Regions from separate parts of the Variovorax sp. KBS0712 genome, predicted to be linked through region 1. Evidence: predicted binding sites of a transcription regulator. Region 1 holds the regulator's gene; the other holds the start of a gene.
What was found. The regulator NrdR, encoded in region 1, represses ribonucleotide reductase genes. The targets are predictions, from matches to a motif close to CACNANATNTNGTG.

Region 1 (7,415 bases):
ACCAGCTCGAAGCGGCCGACGCTGGCCAGCGCGGTCTTGGCCTGGGTCAGCGCCAGGCCGTCGGCAGCCAGGCGGCGCGCCTTGAACTTCAGGTCGGGCTGGGCCCAGGACACGTCGATCTGGCCGCTGAGCTTGCCGTCGAGCGTGGGCTCCAGGCTCTGCGCCAGGTACGGCGCGGCCAGCGACAGCGGCAGCGCCTCGACCTCGGTCTGCACGTCGGCGACCTTGTCGGTGGCGTTGCCCTTGAACTTCAGCGTGGCGCCCGCGACGGTGGTGCTGCCGTCGAACTGCGCGGGCTTTTCCATGGGCCAGGTGACGGCCGTGAGGTTGATGCCAAGGTCGGTGAGGTCGATGGCTGCAGCGGGCTTGACGGTTTCGTCGCGCCAGCCGACACGGCCGCCGTCGAGCGCGATCTTGTCGACCTGCACCTTGAGCTTGGGCTTCTCGGCGGCCGGATTGCCGCCCGGGGCGCTGGCGGCGGGCGCGGGCAGCGGCGCCGCCTTTTCGGCCGCGCCGGTCGCCGGGTCGGTGGCCATCAGGTTGAGCTGGCCGGCGGCGTCGCGCGCCACCACCAGCTGCGGCTTGGCCAGCGCGACCTCGCTCAGGTGGAACACCGACTCCAGCGGTCGCACGTCGGCCAGCGCCAGCTTGAGCGAGTCGAAGCCCAGCAGGTCGCGCCCGCGGGCGTCGCCCAGCTTGGCGCCGTGGGCCTCGACCGTGCCGGTGATCTTCAGGCCGATGGTGTTGGTCTGCTGGAAATCGATCTTCAGGTCGGCATCCAGGCTGCCGGCCTGCAGCTTCACCGGCAGGCCGCCGGGGATGTAGCCCAGGTAGGGCACGAGGTCGAGCCCCTTGAACTGCACGTGGGCGTCGGTCTTGCGGCTTTGCGCGAACGGGGTCGTGAAGGCGGCCGAGTCGAACTGGCTGCCGTTGAGCGCAAAGGCCAGCTTGGGCTCGGTCTTGATCTCGCGCTTGGAGGCGAGGTTGCTCAGGAACGGCACATTCAGCATGAAGCCACGCAGCTCGTGCCGGCGCTTCACAGTCTGGTCGTCGAAATCGACCGCGCCGTCCTTGATCGAGATGTTGTAGATCGCGAAGCGCGCGGGCTCGGCCTTCGGATCGGGCGGCGGGCCCGAGGCCAGCTTGGCCAGGATGTCGTCGATGTCGTACTTGCCGTCGGCCAGGTGCGTGAGCAGCACCGCGGGCGCCTCGACCGTCACCGCGTCGATCACGGGCGCCAGGCGGAACAGCGATTGCAGCTCGGCGTCGGCATAGATGCGCTTGATGGCCACCTGCGGCTGCTTGCCGTCGGCGGTGGCGATGCGCAGGTCATTCAGTGCGAGCTCGAGCGTCCAAGGCTTGAAGTCGATCTTGCCGACGGTGACCTGCCGGCCCAGTTTCTCGCTCGCGATCTTCTGGAGTTGGCTCTTGGCGATCGGCGGCACCGCCAGCCACGCGATGACCCACAGGGCCAACAACACCAGCAACGCGACAACCCCACGCCGCACCCATTTGTTCTGTTTGATCGAAGCAGCATCCATCCGCAGAAGTGTGCCGCAAACAGATGCCAACAAAGTCTGCGGAAACGTGAATGCGTTCCCTTTTGGCGAGGCATTGCGATGCCCGCGCGCCCCTCGACAGGATCGATAGGCCAAAAGTGTGAGCGCCACAAACAAGAAAGCCCGGTGAGTCGACGAAGTGTCTTGTCACCGGGCTTGATGGCGGGCTCAAAACCCATGCCATCGATTCGCGCGACCGGAAGTAATGGTTCCCGCCGTGCTGGCAGCAAGAGATTGCCGCCGTGGAGTCCTCCATCGTTCGAGTCCTTGACTTGCACCTCGGACTGCCTGACTTCGGAAAAACGCCTGAAACCTCAGGCCCGTCCAGATTAGGCGTCTCACCCTTCCTTTGCAAATCCCTTTTTCCAAGGGATTTCCCGTAGGCCCGCTCCCCTTGGCAGCCCCTCGGACGGGGGGATTCCTCAAGCACTTATTAACATATGAAACCAAATCCTTATGCTTGACCGTGTATTTAGCCACGATAGAATCCCGCCTGCCCTTGCTGCCGGACGCAGCAGGGCCTCCCTGAATCCGCTGCCGAATTCCACCGGCGTGATCAGGCCGCCGCGCTCCCTACCCCACCCCCTCCATGCGCGGAGCCTGATTCGTACATACCAATCCAAGCGCCGCTGCCTTCATCCACCGCCCTTTCAGGCGCTGCATGCCAGGTGCCGCACAGAAAGGAAAAAAGCGATGAGCAAGGCGTTTGATGCCACAGCCCGCGGGCTACGGACCTTCGTGTCCGATGTGGCAGACGGCTTTTTTGAAATCACCCACAACGGGTTTGCGCTGGTCGGCCTGGCCATCGTGTTCGCGGCCCTCGCCCTCGTGGCGCGTCCCGACCTGCGCAAGACCGGCGAGGAACAACTGATGGGCTGGCTGCAGTCGCGCAAGCCCGCGCCCGAACCCACGGACCTGGAGCCGACCGCCATCGAGCGCACCACGGCCGCAAGCCCTGACGAGCTGCCCAAGCAGCAGGCGGCGGTGGCCTACTGGCTCAGCAAGAAGTACCGCGTCGCGGCCGAACCGCTGAGCGTGCTGGTCTCCGAGGCCTACCAGATCGGCAAGCGCACCAAGCTCGACCCGACGCTGATCCTGGCCATCATGGCCATCGAGTCCAGCTTCAATCCGTTCGCGCAAAGCCACGTCGGCGCCCAGGGCCTGATGCAGGTCATGACCCGCGTGCACGGCGACAAGTACGAAAGCGCGGGCGGCACGCTCACCGCCTTCGACCCCGTGACCAACATGCGCGTCGGCGTGAAGGTGCTGCAGGAATGCATCGCCCGCGCCGGCTCGCTCGAAGGCGGCCTGCGCTACTACGTGGGCGCCGCCAACCTCGACGACGACGGCGGCTATGCTGCCAAGGTGCTGGCCGAGCACGAGCGCCTGCGCCAGGTTGCCGCCGGCCGTGCGCCGTCGACGATGGTCGTGCCGCCGCCGACCACGGCGCGCGCACAGCCGATTCCGGTCGTGGCACCGGCCAAGCCCGCGGGTGAAGAGCCCGCCACCGGCAGCGAGCCGGCCAAGGTCGCCCTGCTCTCCGCAGTTTCCTGAGGCCTTGCCGGCCCTCCCGGCCCGGATGCGTGCGGGCCTGCGCTACACTCGGCCTGTACGCGACTGGCGATAGGCGCAGCACCCTGAAAAAGGTGCCACGCGCTGACGTGGAATACCACTGGGAAGCGTGCCGCCTGACCACAACAGGCGTTCAGCCGTTCGCCTGGGCAGCCCTTGTTTGGTTGAACAAGGACCTCGTCTTCAAAGGACTGCCATGTACCAACGCAATATCCTGGTCGAACAGACCGATCCCGAAATCTGGGCCGCCATTCAAGCCGAAAACGCGCGCCAGGAACATCACATCGAGCTGATCGCCAGCGAGAACTACGCCTCGCCGGCCGTCATGGCCGCCCAGGGCTCGCAGCTCACTAATAAATACGCCGAAGGCTACCCGGGCAAGCGCTATTACGGCGGCTGCGAGCATGTCGACGTGGCCGAGCAACTGGCCATCGACCGCGTCAAGCAGATTTTCGGCGCCGACGCCGCCAACGTGCAGCCGCACTGCGGCGCCTCGGCCAACGAAGCCGTGATGCTCGCCTTCCTGAAGCCCGGCGACACCATCATGGGCATGAGCCTGGCCGAAGGCGGTCACCTGACCCACGGCATGCCGCTGAACATGAGCGGCAAGTGGTTCAACGTCGTGAGCTACGGCCTGGACGCCAACGAAGCCATCGACTACGACGCAATGGAACGCAAGGCGCATGAGCACATGCCCAAGCTGATCATCGCGGGCGCCTCGGCCTACTCGCTGCACATCGACTTCGAGCGTTTCGCCAAGGTCGCCAAGGACGTCGGCGCGATCTTCATGGTCGACATCGCCCATTACGCCGGCCTCGTGGCCGCGGGCGTGTACCCCAACCCGGTGCCGCACGCCGACATCGTCACCTCGACCACGCACAAGAGCCTGCGCGGCCCGCGCGGCGGCATCATCCTGATGAAGTCGCAGCACGAGAAGGCGATCAACAGCGCCATCTTCCCCGGCCTGCAAGGCGGCCCGCTGATGCACGTGATCGCCGCCAAGGCCGTCGCGTTCAAGGAAGCCCTGACGCCCGAGTTCAAGGCCTACCAGCAGCAGGTGGTCAAGAACGCCCAGATCGTGGCCGACACCCTCACCGCGCGCGGCCTGCGCATCGTGAGCGGACGCACCGAAAGCCACGTGATGCTGGTCGACCTGCGTTCGAAGGGCATCACCGGCAAGGAAGCCGAAGCCGTGCTGGGCGCCGCCCACATGACGATCAACAAGAACGCGATCCCCAACGACCCGGAAAAGCCGATGGTCACCAGCGGCGTGCGCATCGGCACCCCCGCCATGACCACGCGCGGCTTCAAGGACGAAGAGGCCCGCATCACGGCGAACCTGGTGGCCGACGTGCTCGAGAACCCGCGCGACGCGGCGAACATCGACGCGGTGCGCGCCAAGGTCCACGCCTTGACGAGCCGCTTCCCTGTCTACCGTTGATTTCGTAAATAGAAGAAGAGAAGCACTGGCCGCATGAAATGCCCTTTTTGCGGTCATCTCGAAACGCAGGTCGTCGAGACCCGCGTTTCGGAAGACGCCGACTTCGTCCGCAGGCGCCGCCAGTGCAGCGCCTGCGACAAGCGCTTCACCACGTATGAGCGCCCCGACGTCAATTTCCCCGTCGTGGTCAAGAAGGACGGCAGCCGCGCCGACTTCGACTCGACCAAGGTGCGCGCCTCGATGATGCTGGCGCTGCGCAAGCGCCCCGTGAGCATCGAGCAGATCGACAACGCCTTGCTGCGCATCGAACAGAAGCTCCTGGCCAGCGGCCTGCGCGAAATCGATTCGACGAAGGTCGGCGAACTCGTGATGCGCGAACTCAAGAAACTCGACAAGGTCGCCTACGTGCGCTTTGCCTCGGTGTACCGCAGCTTCGAGGACGTGGACGAGTTCCGACAGCTGCTGCGCGACATCTGACCTCCGAGAAGGCGTGAACGAACCCGGCATGTCCTCTTCCCCACACGACGCCTCCCACATCGCCACAGCCCTGCGGCTGGCCGCTTCCGCGATCCGCCTGACCGACCCGAACCCGCGCGTCGGCTGCGTGCTGTGCGACGCCGACGGCCGCGTGATCGGCCAGGGCCACACGCAGCAGACCGGCGGACCGCATGCCGAGGTGATGGCGCTGCGCGACGCGCAGGCCCAAGGCCATTCGACTGCGGGCGCCACCGCCTACGTCACGCTCGAACCCTGCTCGCACCACGGCCGCACCGGCCCCTGCTGCGACGCCCTCATCGCCGCCGGCGTGCGCCGCGTCGTGGCCTCGCTCGCCGACCCGAACCCGCTCGTGGCGGGACAGGGCTTTGCCCGACTGCGTGCGGCGGGCGTCGAGGTCGAAGTCGGCCCGGGCGCCGACGAATCCCGCGAACTCAACATTGGCTTCTTCAGCCGCATGGTCCGCAAGCAGCCTTGGGTTCGAATGAAGATCGCCGCCTCGATCGACGGCCGCACCGGCCTGCACAACGGCGTGAGCCAGTGGATCACCGGCGAGGCCGCGCGCGCCGACGGCCACGCCTGGCGGGCCCGCACCGGTGCCGTGCTGACCGGCGTCGGCACGCTGCTCGAAGACAACCCGCGCCTGGACGTGCGCCTGGTCGACACACCGCGCCAGCCCCACCTCGTGGTGGTCGACAGCCACCTCCAGACCTCGCCCGACGCTCACATTTTCATAGCTGGCCGCGCCGTCTGGATCTACGCCGCCAGCCGGCACAACGAAGAAAAGGCGGCCGCGCTCGAAGCCCGCGGCGCCACCATCACCTGCCTGCCCAACCTGCACGGCAAGGTCGACCTGCCCGCGATGCTCCAGGACCTCGCGGCGCGCGGCGTCAACGAGCTGCACGTCGAATCGGGCCACAAGCTCAACGGCTCGCTGCTGCGCGAAGGCTGCGTGGACGAGCTGCTGGTGTACCTGGCACCCAAGCTGATCGGCAGCGGGCTCGACATCGCCAGCCATCTGCACGCCGAGGGCCCGCTCACCTCGCTGGCGGGCGCATTGCCGCTCGAATTCAAGTCGGTGGACATGCTGGGGCCCGACTTGCGCATCGTCGCGCGCGTCGCCGGCCGCGACCGCTTCTGAGCCGCCGCCCACGCGGCGCAGCACATTCGCAGCCGCAAACCGGCCCTTCGGGCCGAAGACCCCTCGATGTCTGCGAAAATGTGGAAATGTTCACCGGAATCATCACCGGCGTGGGGCGCATCGCCGCCATCCACGACCTCGGCACCTCCTCCTCCTACGGCAAGCGACTCAGCATCGAGGTGCCCGACGGCTACCTCGACGACGTCGGGCTCGGCGACAGCATCGCGCTCAACGGCGCCTGCATGACGGTCACCACGCTCGCACCTGAACGCGGGCAATTCACCATCGACATTTCCGCGGAGTCCCTCGACAAGACGGCCGGCCTGACCGACGCAGGCAGCCGCATCAACCTCGAGAAGGCCCTGCGCGCGAGCGACCGCCTCGGCGGCCACATCGTCTCGGGCCACGTGGACGGCATCGGCCACGTGAGCTTCTTCGCGCCGGTCGGCGAAAGCTGGGAGCTGCGCGTGGTCGCACCGCCCGCGCTGGCGCGCTTCCTGGCCTACAAGGGCTCGATCACCATCAACGGCGTGAGCCTCACGGTCAACAGCGTGAGCGACATCGAAGGCGGCGCCGAGGTCAGCATCAACCTGATCCCGCACACCGTGGAAAACACCTCCCTCGGCGGCCTGAAGGCCGGCTCGAAGGTCAACCTCGAAATCGACACCGTGGCGCGCTACGTGGAGCGCATGCTTCAGGCCGGCATGCTCACCCCCTCTCTGACGTCTTCCACGTCTCCCAAGGACACTTCGAAATGAACGCCTCCGTCACGCCGATCGGCGCCCCGCGCGCCGACCGTGCACCCGCACCGATCTCCCCGGTCGAAGACATCGTGGCCGAGCTGGCCGCCGGCCGCATGGTCATCCTCGTGGACGAGGAAGACCGCGAGAACGAAGGCGACATCGTCATCGCCGCCGACCACATCACCGCCGAATCCATCAACTTCATGGCCCGTCACGCGCGCGGCCTGATCTGCCTCACGCTCTCGCGCGAGATGTGCGAGCGGCTGCAGCTGCCGCCGATGGTCCAGCGCAACGGCGCCAAGCATTCGACCGCCTTCACCGTCTCCATCGAGGCGGCCGAAGGCGTGACCACCGGCATCTCGGCCGCCGACCGCGCCCGCACCGTACAGGCCGCCGTGGCGCGCAACGCCGTGGCCGCCGACCTGGTGCAGCCCGGCCACATCTTCCCGCTGCAGGCGGTGGAC
Region 2 (7,415 bases), on a different contig from region 1:
ACTCCACGCGCGTTGGGAGCGTGAAGCGATTCATGGCGTTGGAATCTGAGCCCCAGCACCATGAACACCTGAGCCCTCGTCCATGCCGCGCTCTTTGGCGCAGTCGGTGGCAAGGGCAATTCTTGAATTCATGAATTGTTGTGTATCGAAAAATTCAATCCCAGGAGAGCGCACCACCCGACTGGTACTCGATCACGCGGGTTTCGAAAAAGTTGCGCTCTTTCTTCAGGTCAATCATTTCGCTCATCCAGGGGAACGGGTTTTCCTCGTTCGGGAAGAGCGTTTCGAGGCCGATCTGCTGCGCGCGCCGGTTGGCGATGTAGCGCAGGTAGCCCTTGAACATGGAGGCGTTCATGCCGAGCACGCCACGCGGCATGGTGTCTTCGGCGTATTTGTATTCGAGCTCGACGGCCTTCATGAAGAGGTCCTTGATCTCGGCCTTGAACTCTGCGGTCCACAGGCCGGGATTCTCGAGCTTGAGCTGGTTGATCAGGTCGATGCCGAAATTGCAGTGCATCGACTCGTCGCGCAGGATGTACTGGTACTGCTCGGCGGCGCCGGTCATCTTGTTCTGGCGGCCCAGCGCAAGGATCTGCGTGAAGCCGACGTAGAAGAAGAGACCCTCCATCAGGCAGGCGAACACGATGAGCGACTTGAGCAGCGTCTGGTCGGTCTCGTGCGTGCCGGTCTTGAAGTTCGGGTCGCTGATGGCGTCGATGAACGGGATCAGGAACTGGTCCTTCTCGCGGATCGATGGCACTTCGTTGTAGGCGTTGAAGATCTCGCTCTCGTCCAGGCCGAGCGACTCGACGATGTACTGGTACGCGTGCGTGTGGATCGCTTCCTCGAAGGCCTGGCGCAGCAGGAACTGGCGGCACTCGGGAGCCGTGATGTGGCGGTAGGTGCCCAGCACGATGTTGTTGGCGGCCAGCGAGTCGGCGGTCACGAAGAAGCCGAGGTTGCGCTTGACGATGCGGCGCTCGTCTTCGGTCAGGCCGTTCGGGTCCTTCCACAACGCGATGTCGCGCGTCATGTTCACCTCTTGCGGCATCCAGTGGTTGGCGCAGGTGGCGAGGTACTTTTCCCAGGCCCACTTGTACTTGAACGGCACCAGCTGGTTGACGTCGGTCTGGCCGTTGATGATCCGCTTGTCGGAAGCCTTGACGCGCTGGCCTGCAGCGGCGGCCACCGGTGCGGTGGCAGTGGCGGGTTGTGCAAGCGACGAAGTCGGAGCGGCGACCGCGCGGCCAGCGGAAAGACCGCCGGTCGATGCGTGGTGCTGCTGCAATCCTTGTTGCATATCCTTTGGTAAGGAGGGCTTGACTTCTTCGTCCCAGGTCAACATAGAAAAATCCAATGCGCAATTATCGGAGCAACGATGTGAGTTGCAAAGTGCTCGTTCACATCGTGCGCCATTTATGGGGTTGTTATGTTGCTCGCATGCATCGCGCGACGTCAGTCAATGCCTTGATTGATTGAACGTCGCGCGCTTTTCACTTGTGCGAGCACCTCGCTGATCGATCGAAGCGTCTTGTGTGTTGACGCTTCACTTGCACATCACTGGCAGGCTTCGCAGGTCGGATCGTCGACACCGCAGAACGCGATGTCGGTGGCGGGCATTGCGCTCATCTGTGCCTTCGCTGCAGCAGCGGCGGCTTCGAGTGCGCTCATGCCCGAGGGTGCGTCGTTGCCCGACGACACCGCGTTGAGACGGCCCGATTGCACCGTCGACTTTTCAGCGTGCGTCGCGCTCTGCGTGCGCAGGTAGTAGGTGGTCTTCAGGCCGCGCAGCCAGGCGAGCTTGTAGGTGTCGTCGAGCTTCTTGCCCGAGGCGCCGGCCATGTAGATGTTCAGCGACTGCGCCTGGTCGATCCACTTCTGGCGACGCGCGGCGGCTTCCACCAGCCACGTCGTCTCGACTTCGAACGCGGTGGCGTACAGCGCCTTCACGTCCTGCGGCACGCGGTCGATGGGACGCAGCGAACCGTCGAAGTGCTTCAGGTCCATGACCATCACGTCGTCCCACAGGCCCAGGCGCTTCAGGTCGCGCACCAGGTAGTGGTTGATCACGGTGAACTCGCCCGAAAGGTTCGACTTGACCGACAGGTTGCCGAAGCAGGGTTCGATCGAGGCGTCCACGCCGATGATGTTCGAGATGGTCGCCGTGGGGGCGATGGCCACGCAGTTCGAATTGCGCATGCCGTCGGCCTTGATCTTGGCGCGCAGCGAATCCCAGTCGAGGGTGGCCGAGCGGTCCACTTCGACGTAGCCGCCGCGGGCCTTCTCGAGCAGGTCGAGCGAGTCGATCGGCAGGATGCCCTTGTCCCACAGCGAGCCCTTGTAGCTGGAGTACTTGCCGCGTTCCTTGGCCAGCTCGGTCGAGGCCCAGTAGGCGTGGTAGCAGATGGCTTCCATCGATTCGTCGGCGAACTGCACCGCTTCCTGCGAGGCGTAGGGAATACGCAGTTCGTACAGCGCGTCCTGGAAGCCCATCAGGCCCAGGCCGACCGGGCGGTGGCGCAGGTTCGAGTCGCGCGCCTTCTTCACGGCGTAGTAGTTGATGTCGATCACGTTGTCGAGCATGCGCATCGCGGTCGAGATGGTGCGCTTGAGCTTTTCCTGGTCGACCTTGCCGTCCTTCAGGTGCTGCAGCAGGTTCACGGAACCCAGGTTGCACACGGCGGTTTCGGTGTCGCTGGTGTTCAGCGTGATCTCGGTGCACAGGTTCGACGAGTGCACGACGCCGGCGTGCTGCTGCGGCGAGCGCACGTTGCAGGCGTCCTTGAACGTGATCCAGGGGTGGCCGGTCTCGAACAGCATCGTGAGCATCTTGCGCCACAGGTCCGAGGCCTGGAGGGTGCGCGCGGGCTTGATCTCGCCGCGGGCGGCCTTTTCTTCGTAGGCGACGTAGGCCTTCTCGAAGTCGGCGCCGAACAGGTCGTGCAGGTCAGGCACGTTGGAGGGCGAGAACAGCGTCCAGGTGCCCTTTTCCATCACGCGGCGCATGAACAGGTCGGGGATCCAGTTGGCGGTGTTCATGTCGTGCGTGCGGCGGCGGTCGTCGCCGGTGTTCTTGCGCAGCTCCAGGAACTCCTCGATGTCGAGGTGCCAGGTTTCCAGGTACGTGCAGACGGCGCCCTTGCGCTTGCCGCCCTGGTTCACGGCCACGGCCGTGTCGTTCACCACCTTCAGGAAGGGCACCACGCCCTGCGATTCGCCGTTGGTGCCCTTGATGTGGCTGCCCAGTGCGCGCACGCGGGTCCAGTCGTTGCCCAGGCCGCCGGCGAACTTCGACAGCAGCGCGTTTTCCTTGATCGACTCGTAGATGCCGTCCAGGTCGTCGGGCACGGTGGTCAGGTAGCAGCTGGACAGCTGCGAGCGCAGCGTGCCGGCGTTGAACAGGGTGGGCGTGCTCGACATGAAGTCGAACGACGACAGCACTTCGTAGAACTCGATGGCGCGGGCTTCGCGGTCGATTTCGTTCAGCGACAGGCCCATGGCCACGCGCATGAAGAACGCCTGCGGCAGCTCGATGCGGGTCTTGCGCACGTGCAGGAAGTAGCGGTCGTACAGCGTCTGCAGGCCCAGGTAGTCGAACTGGTTGTCGCGCTCGGCCTTCAGGGCGGCGCCCAGACGGGGCAGGTCGTACTGCAGCAGCTTCTCGTCGAGCAGCTCGTTCTCGACGCCCTTCTTGATGAACTGCGGGAAGTAGTCGGCGTAGGCGGTGGCGCGCTCGACCGGCATCACTTCGCGGCCGATGATTTCCTTGAAGATCGTGTGCAGCAGCAGGCGCGCGGTGGCGAAGGTGTAGTCGGGGTCCTTCTCGATCAGCGTGCGGGCGGCCAGGATGGAGGCCTTGTAGACCTCGTCCAGCGGCACGCCGTCGTACAGGTTGCGCATCGTCTCGGCGACGATGGGGGCGGCGGTGATGCTGTCGCCCAGGCCCTGGCAGGCCGATTCGATCAGGCCCTTGAGCTCGTTCAGGTCCAGGGCCACGCGCTCGCCGTTGTCGAGCACGTGCAGCGCCGGTGCGGCGGGCACGTCCTGCTCGCCCTGCTTGGAGCGTTCCTGGGTGCGGCGTTCGCGGTACAGCACGTAGGCGCGCGCGATTTCATGGTGGCCGCCGCGCATCAGGCCGAGCTCGACCTGGTCCTGCACGTCTTCGATGTGGAAGGTGCCGCCGCCCGGACGCGAGCGCACCATGGCGCGGATCACGCCTTGCGTCAGCGTGTCGACGGTTTCGCGCACGCTGGCGGAAGCCGCGCCCTGGGTGCCGTGCACCGCCAGGAAGGCCTTCATCATCGCGATGGCGATCTTGTTCGGTTCGAAGGGAACGACGGCGCCGTTGCGGCGGATGATCTGGTAGTGCGCGAGGTTCTGACCGGTGGGCGAGCCCGCAGTGTCTTGTTGCTGCTGCGGCGTCGCGGGGACGGCGCGGGGGGTCGACGGGGTGTTCAGTGCAGTTTGCATTCGCTTCCTCTCGGTTGTGCAATTCTTGTTGGTTGGCAAGGCCTCGCGGGCCTTGCGTCGGCGTTGTTGCCGAACGGGAAGACACTATATCTAGGGTGTCTGTGCCCTACAAGCCACTACAGGTAGTGTTTTCCTATGGACGCAACCCTTGCAGGAATTGCGCCGCATCCAGCGCATCGCCAGCGATGCCGCGTGAATACTGGCCCATGGTGGCGCAACCCGCACGGGGCGCGGCTTGCAAGGCGATTTGGGCCTGCAGGCCGCATGGTTGCTACGTCGCGTGCCTGCGCTTGCGAGATTGCTGCGCTGCGAGAGCGGCGCATCGCGGGCCACGGAGCGATTGAAAAAATTAGCGCGCGACCACCTGCTCGGGAAACATCTGTGGATTCCAGCCGAGCTGTTCGCGCAGCAGGCGCCAGTCGAAACCGGCGCCGGGGTCCTGCTTGCGGCCGGGCGCGATGTGCTCGTGGCCGGCGATGTGGGCGATGGCGTAGTGCTGCGCGAGCGCGGCGCACAGGCTGGCCAGCGTCTCGTACTGCGCCTCCTCGAAGCGCTCGCCCTCGAGGCCTTCGAGCTCGATGCCGACGGAGTCGTCGTTGCAGTTGGTGCGTCCGCGCCACGACGACACGCCGGCATGCCAGGCGCGGTCCTCGCAGCTCACGAACTGCCAGAGCTCGCCGTTGCGTCGCACATAGAAATGCGACGACACCTCGAGCCCGCGGATCGACTGGAAGTACGGGTGCGCGTCCCAGTCGAGCCGGTTGGTGAAGAGCTGCTGCACCGCGTCGCTGCCGTACTCGCCCGGCGGCAGGCTGATCGAGTGCAGCACGATCAGGTCGGTCTGCGCGCCGACGGGGCGCGGGCCGAAGTTGGGCGAGGGCAGGGCCTTGGCGAAGCGGTACCAGCCGGCGCGCCAGAGTCCGTCGTCACCGGCCGGTGGGGTGGTGAGGTCGTCAGTCGTCGGCATGCGCGGTGGCGCCGTCGTCGCCGTTGGGCGTGGAGATGCCCAGGCGCGCGATGCGGTAGCGGATCTGGCGCAGGCTCATGCCCAGCCGCGCGGCGGCGGCCGTGCGGTTGAAGCCGCTTTCGTGCAGCGCGCGCACGAGGATCTCGCGCTCCTGCTGGTCGAGCCAGGCTTGCAGGTCGGAGGGCAGTGGCGGCGGCGCGGGCTTGGGTTCGACCGCCGGTGTGGGGGGCGCAGCCACCGCAACGGCGGCTGGCGCTTCAGCGGATTCGCTGCGCGGCGCGGCCGGCATCGGCGTCATCGCGCCCATCAGGTCGATGTGCAGTTCGTCGCCGTCGTTCAGCGCCACGGCGCGGTGCAGCAGGTTCTCGAGCTCGCGCACGTTGCCGTCGAGCGGGTGCTGGGCCAGGCGCTGCAGCAGCGCGTCGGACAGGCGCGGCACGGGCAGGCCGCCATCTTGCGCGATGCGCGCGAGCAGCGCGGTGCACAGCGCGGGCAGGTCTTCGCGGCGCTCGCGCAGCGCGGGCACGGCGATCTCGATCACGTTGAGGCGGTAGAACAGGTCCTGCCGGAAGCGGCCGGCCAGCACCTCGGCGTGCAGGTCTTTATGGGTGGCGCTCACGATGCGCACGTCGACCGCGTCTTCCTGCGTCGAGCCGATGGCGCGCACGCTGCGCTCTTGAATAGCGCGCAGCAGCTTCGACTGCATGGCCAGCGGCAGGTCGCCGATTTCGTCCAGGAACAGCGTGCCGTCGCGCGCCGCCTGGAAGTAGCCGTCGCGGTCCTGCGAGGAGCCCGTGTACGAGCCCTTCTTGGCGCCGAAGAACTCGGCCTCGAGCAGGTTCTCGGGGATCGCGCCGCAGTTCACCGCGACGAAGGGGCCTTCGCTGCGCTGGCTGCAGCCGTGCACGGCGCGCGCGACGAGTTCCTTGCCGGTGCCCGATTCGCCGCGCACCAGCACCGGTGCCATGCCGCGCGCCACCTTGGCGATGCGCGACTTCACGAGGCGCATCGGGTCGGAGTCGCCGACCAGCCGGTCGAGCGCGGTGGCGCCGCTGCGCGTCACGGCCAGCACATCGGGGCGTTCGCCGCCGTGGCCGGCGGCCTGCGGTGCCGGCTTCTGCGGCACGACCACCGCGGCGCGGTTGGCCTGCACGGCCGACGCCACCACGGCGCGGAACTGCTTCAGGTCGACGGGTTTCGTGAGGTAGTCGAAGGCGCCGGCCTTCAGCGCCTCGACCGCGTTCTCGGCCGAGCCGTAGGCGGTCATGACCACGCAGCGCTCGCTGCGCTGGTCTTTCTGGATGCGGTGGATGATCTCCATGCCTTCGCCGTCGGGCAGCCGCATGTCGGTGATCACGGCGTCGAAGCGGCCGGCCTCCAGGTGCTGCCAGGCTTCGGACACGCTGCCCGCGGCTTCCACCCGGTAGCCTTCACGCAGCAGCGTGAGTTCGTACAGCGTGCGCAGGTCGGGTTCGTCGTCGATGACGAGGATCTGCGCGGGGCGCGGGGCGGCGGCGGAAGGCGGGAGGGAGCTCACGGCCGCTATTGTGTCAGCCGGTTTTCGCTCGGTGCGAAGCTGACGAAGAATTCATTGCCCTCGGGCCCGCCCGGCACCAGTGCGCGCCGTTCGTAGCCGATGGTGGCGCCGTGGCGCCGGCATAGCTCGCGGCACAGGAACAGGCCCAGGCCGCTGGAGCGGCTCTCGGACGAGAAGAAGGGTTCGAACAGGTGGCGCTGAACCGCCGGTTCCAGCGGCGCACCGTCGCTCCACACCAGCAGCGCGGGGCGCTGCACGCCGGCCCGCTGCAAGGTGGTGATGACCTGGATCGCGCCCTCGCGCTGGCTGGCGTAGCGCGCCGCGTTGTCCAGCAGGTTCACCAGCAGGCGGCGCAGGTGCTCGGCCTCGAAGCGCACCTCGCTGCCCGGCGCGTCGAGCGCCACGCGCACGCCCTTGCGTTGGGTCTGGCGTATCCATTCC

Region 2: the regulator NrdR is predicted to act here: its motif matches at 4,553-4,566, upstream of FFI97_RS26650 (ribonucleoside-diphosphate reductase subunit alpha).

Annotation. Positions count from the first base shown of each region.
Region 1 is NZ_VCCD02000001.1:1,874,438-1,881,852, forward strand. Features, by position in the region: partial or broken gene FFI97_RS08650 (DUF748 domain-containing protein) at 1-1,541, opposite strand, end outside; gene FFI97_RS08655 (lytic transglycosylase domain-containing protein) at 2,253-3,113, shown strand; ZMP/ZTP riboswitch at 3,163-3,289, shown strand; gene glyA (serine hydroxymethyltransferase) at 3,328-4,572, shown strand; gene nrdR (transcriptional regulator NrdR) at 4,606-5,049, shown strand; gene ribD (bifunctional diaminohydroxyphosphoribosylaminopyrimidine deaminase/5-amino-6-(5-phosphoribosylamino)uracil reductase RibD) at 5,078-6,208, shown strand; gene FFI97_RS08675 (riboflavin synthase) at 6,295-6,966, shown strand; gene ribBA (bifunctional 3,4-dihydroxy-2-butanone-4-phosphate synthase/GTP cyclohydrolase II) at 6,963-7,415, shown strand, end outside.
Region 2 is NZ_VCCD02000003.1:401,228-408,642, reverse strand. Features, by position in the region: gene FFI97_RS26655 (ribonucleotide-diphosphate reductase subunit beta) at 155-1,345, opposite strand; gene FFI97_RS26650 (ribonucleoside-diphosphate reductase subunit alpha) at 1,558-4,470, opposite strand; gene ampD (1,6-anhydro-N-acetylmuramyl-L-alanine amidase AmpD) at 4,820-5,437, opposite strand; gene FFI97_RS26640 (sigma-54-dependent transcriptional regulator) at 5,424-6,974, opposite strand; gene FFI97_RS26635 (two-component system sensor histidine kinase NtrB) at 6,980-7,415, opposite strand, start outside.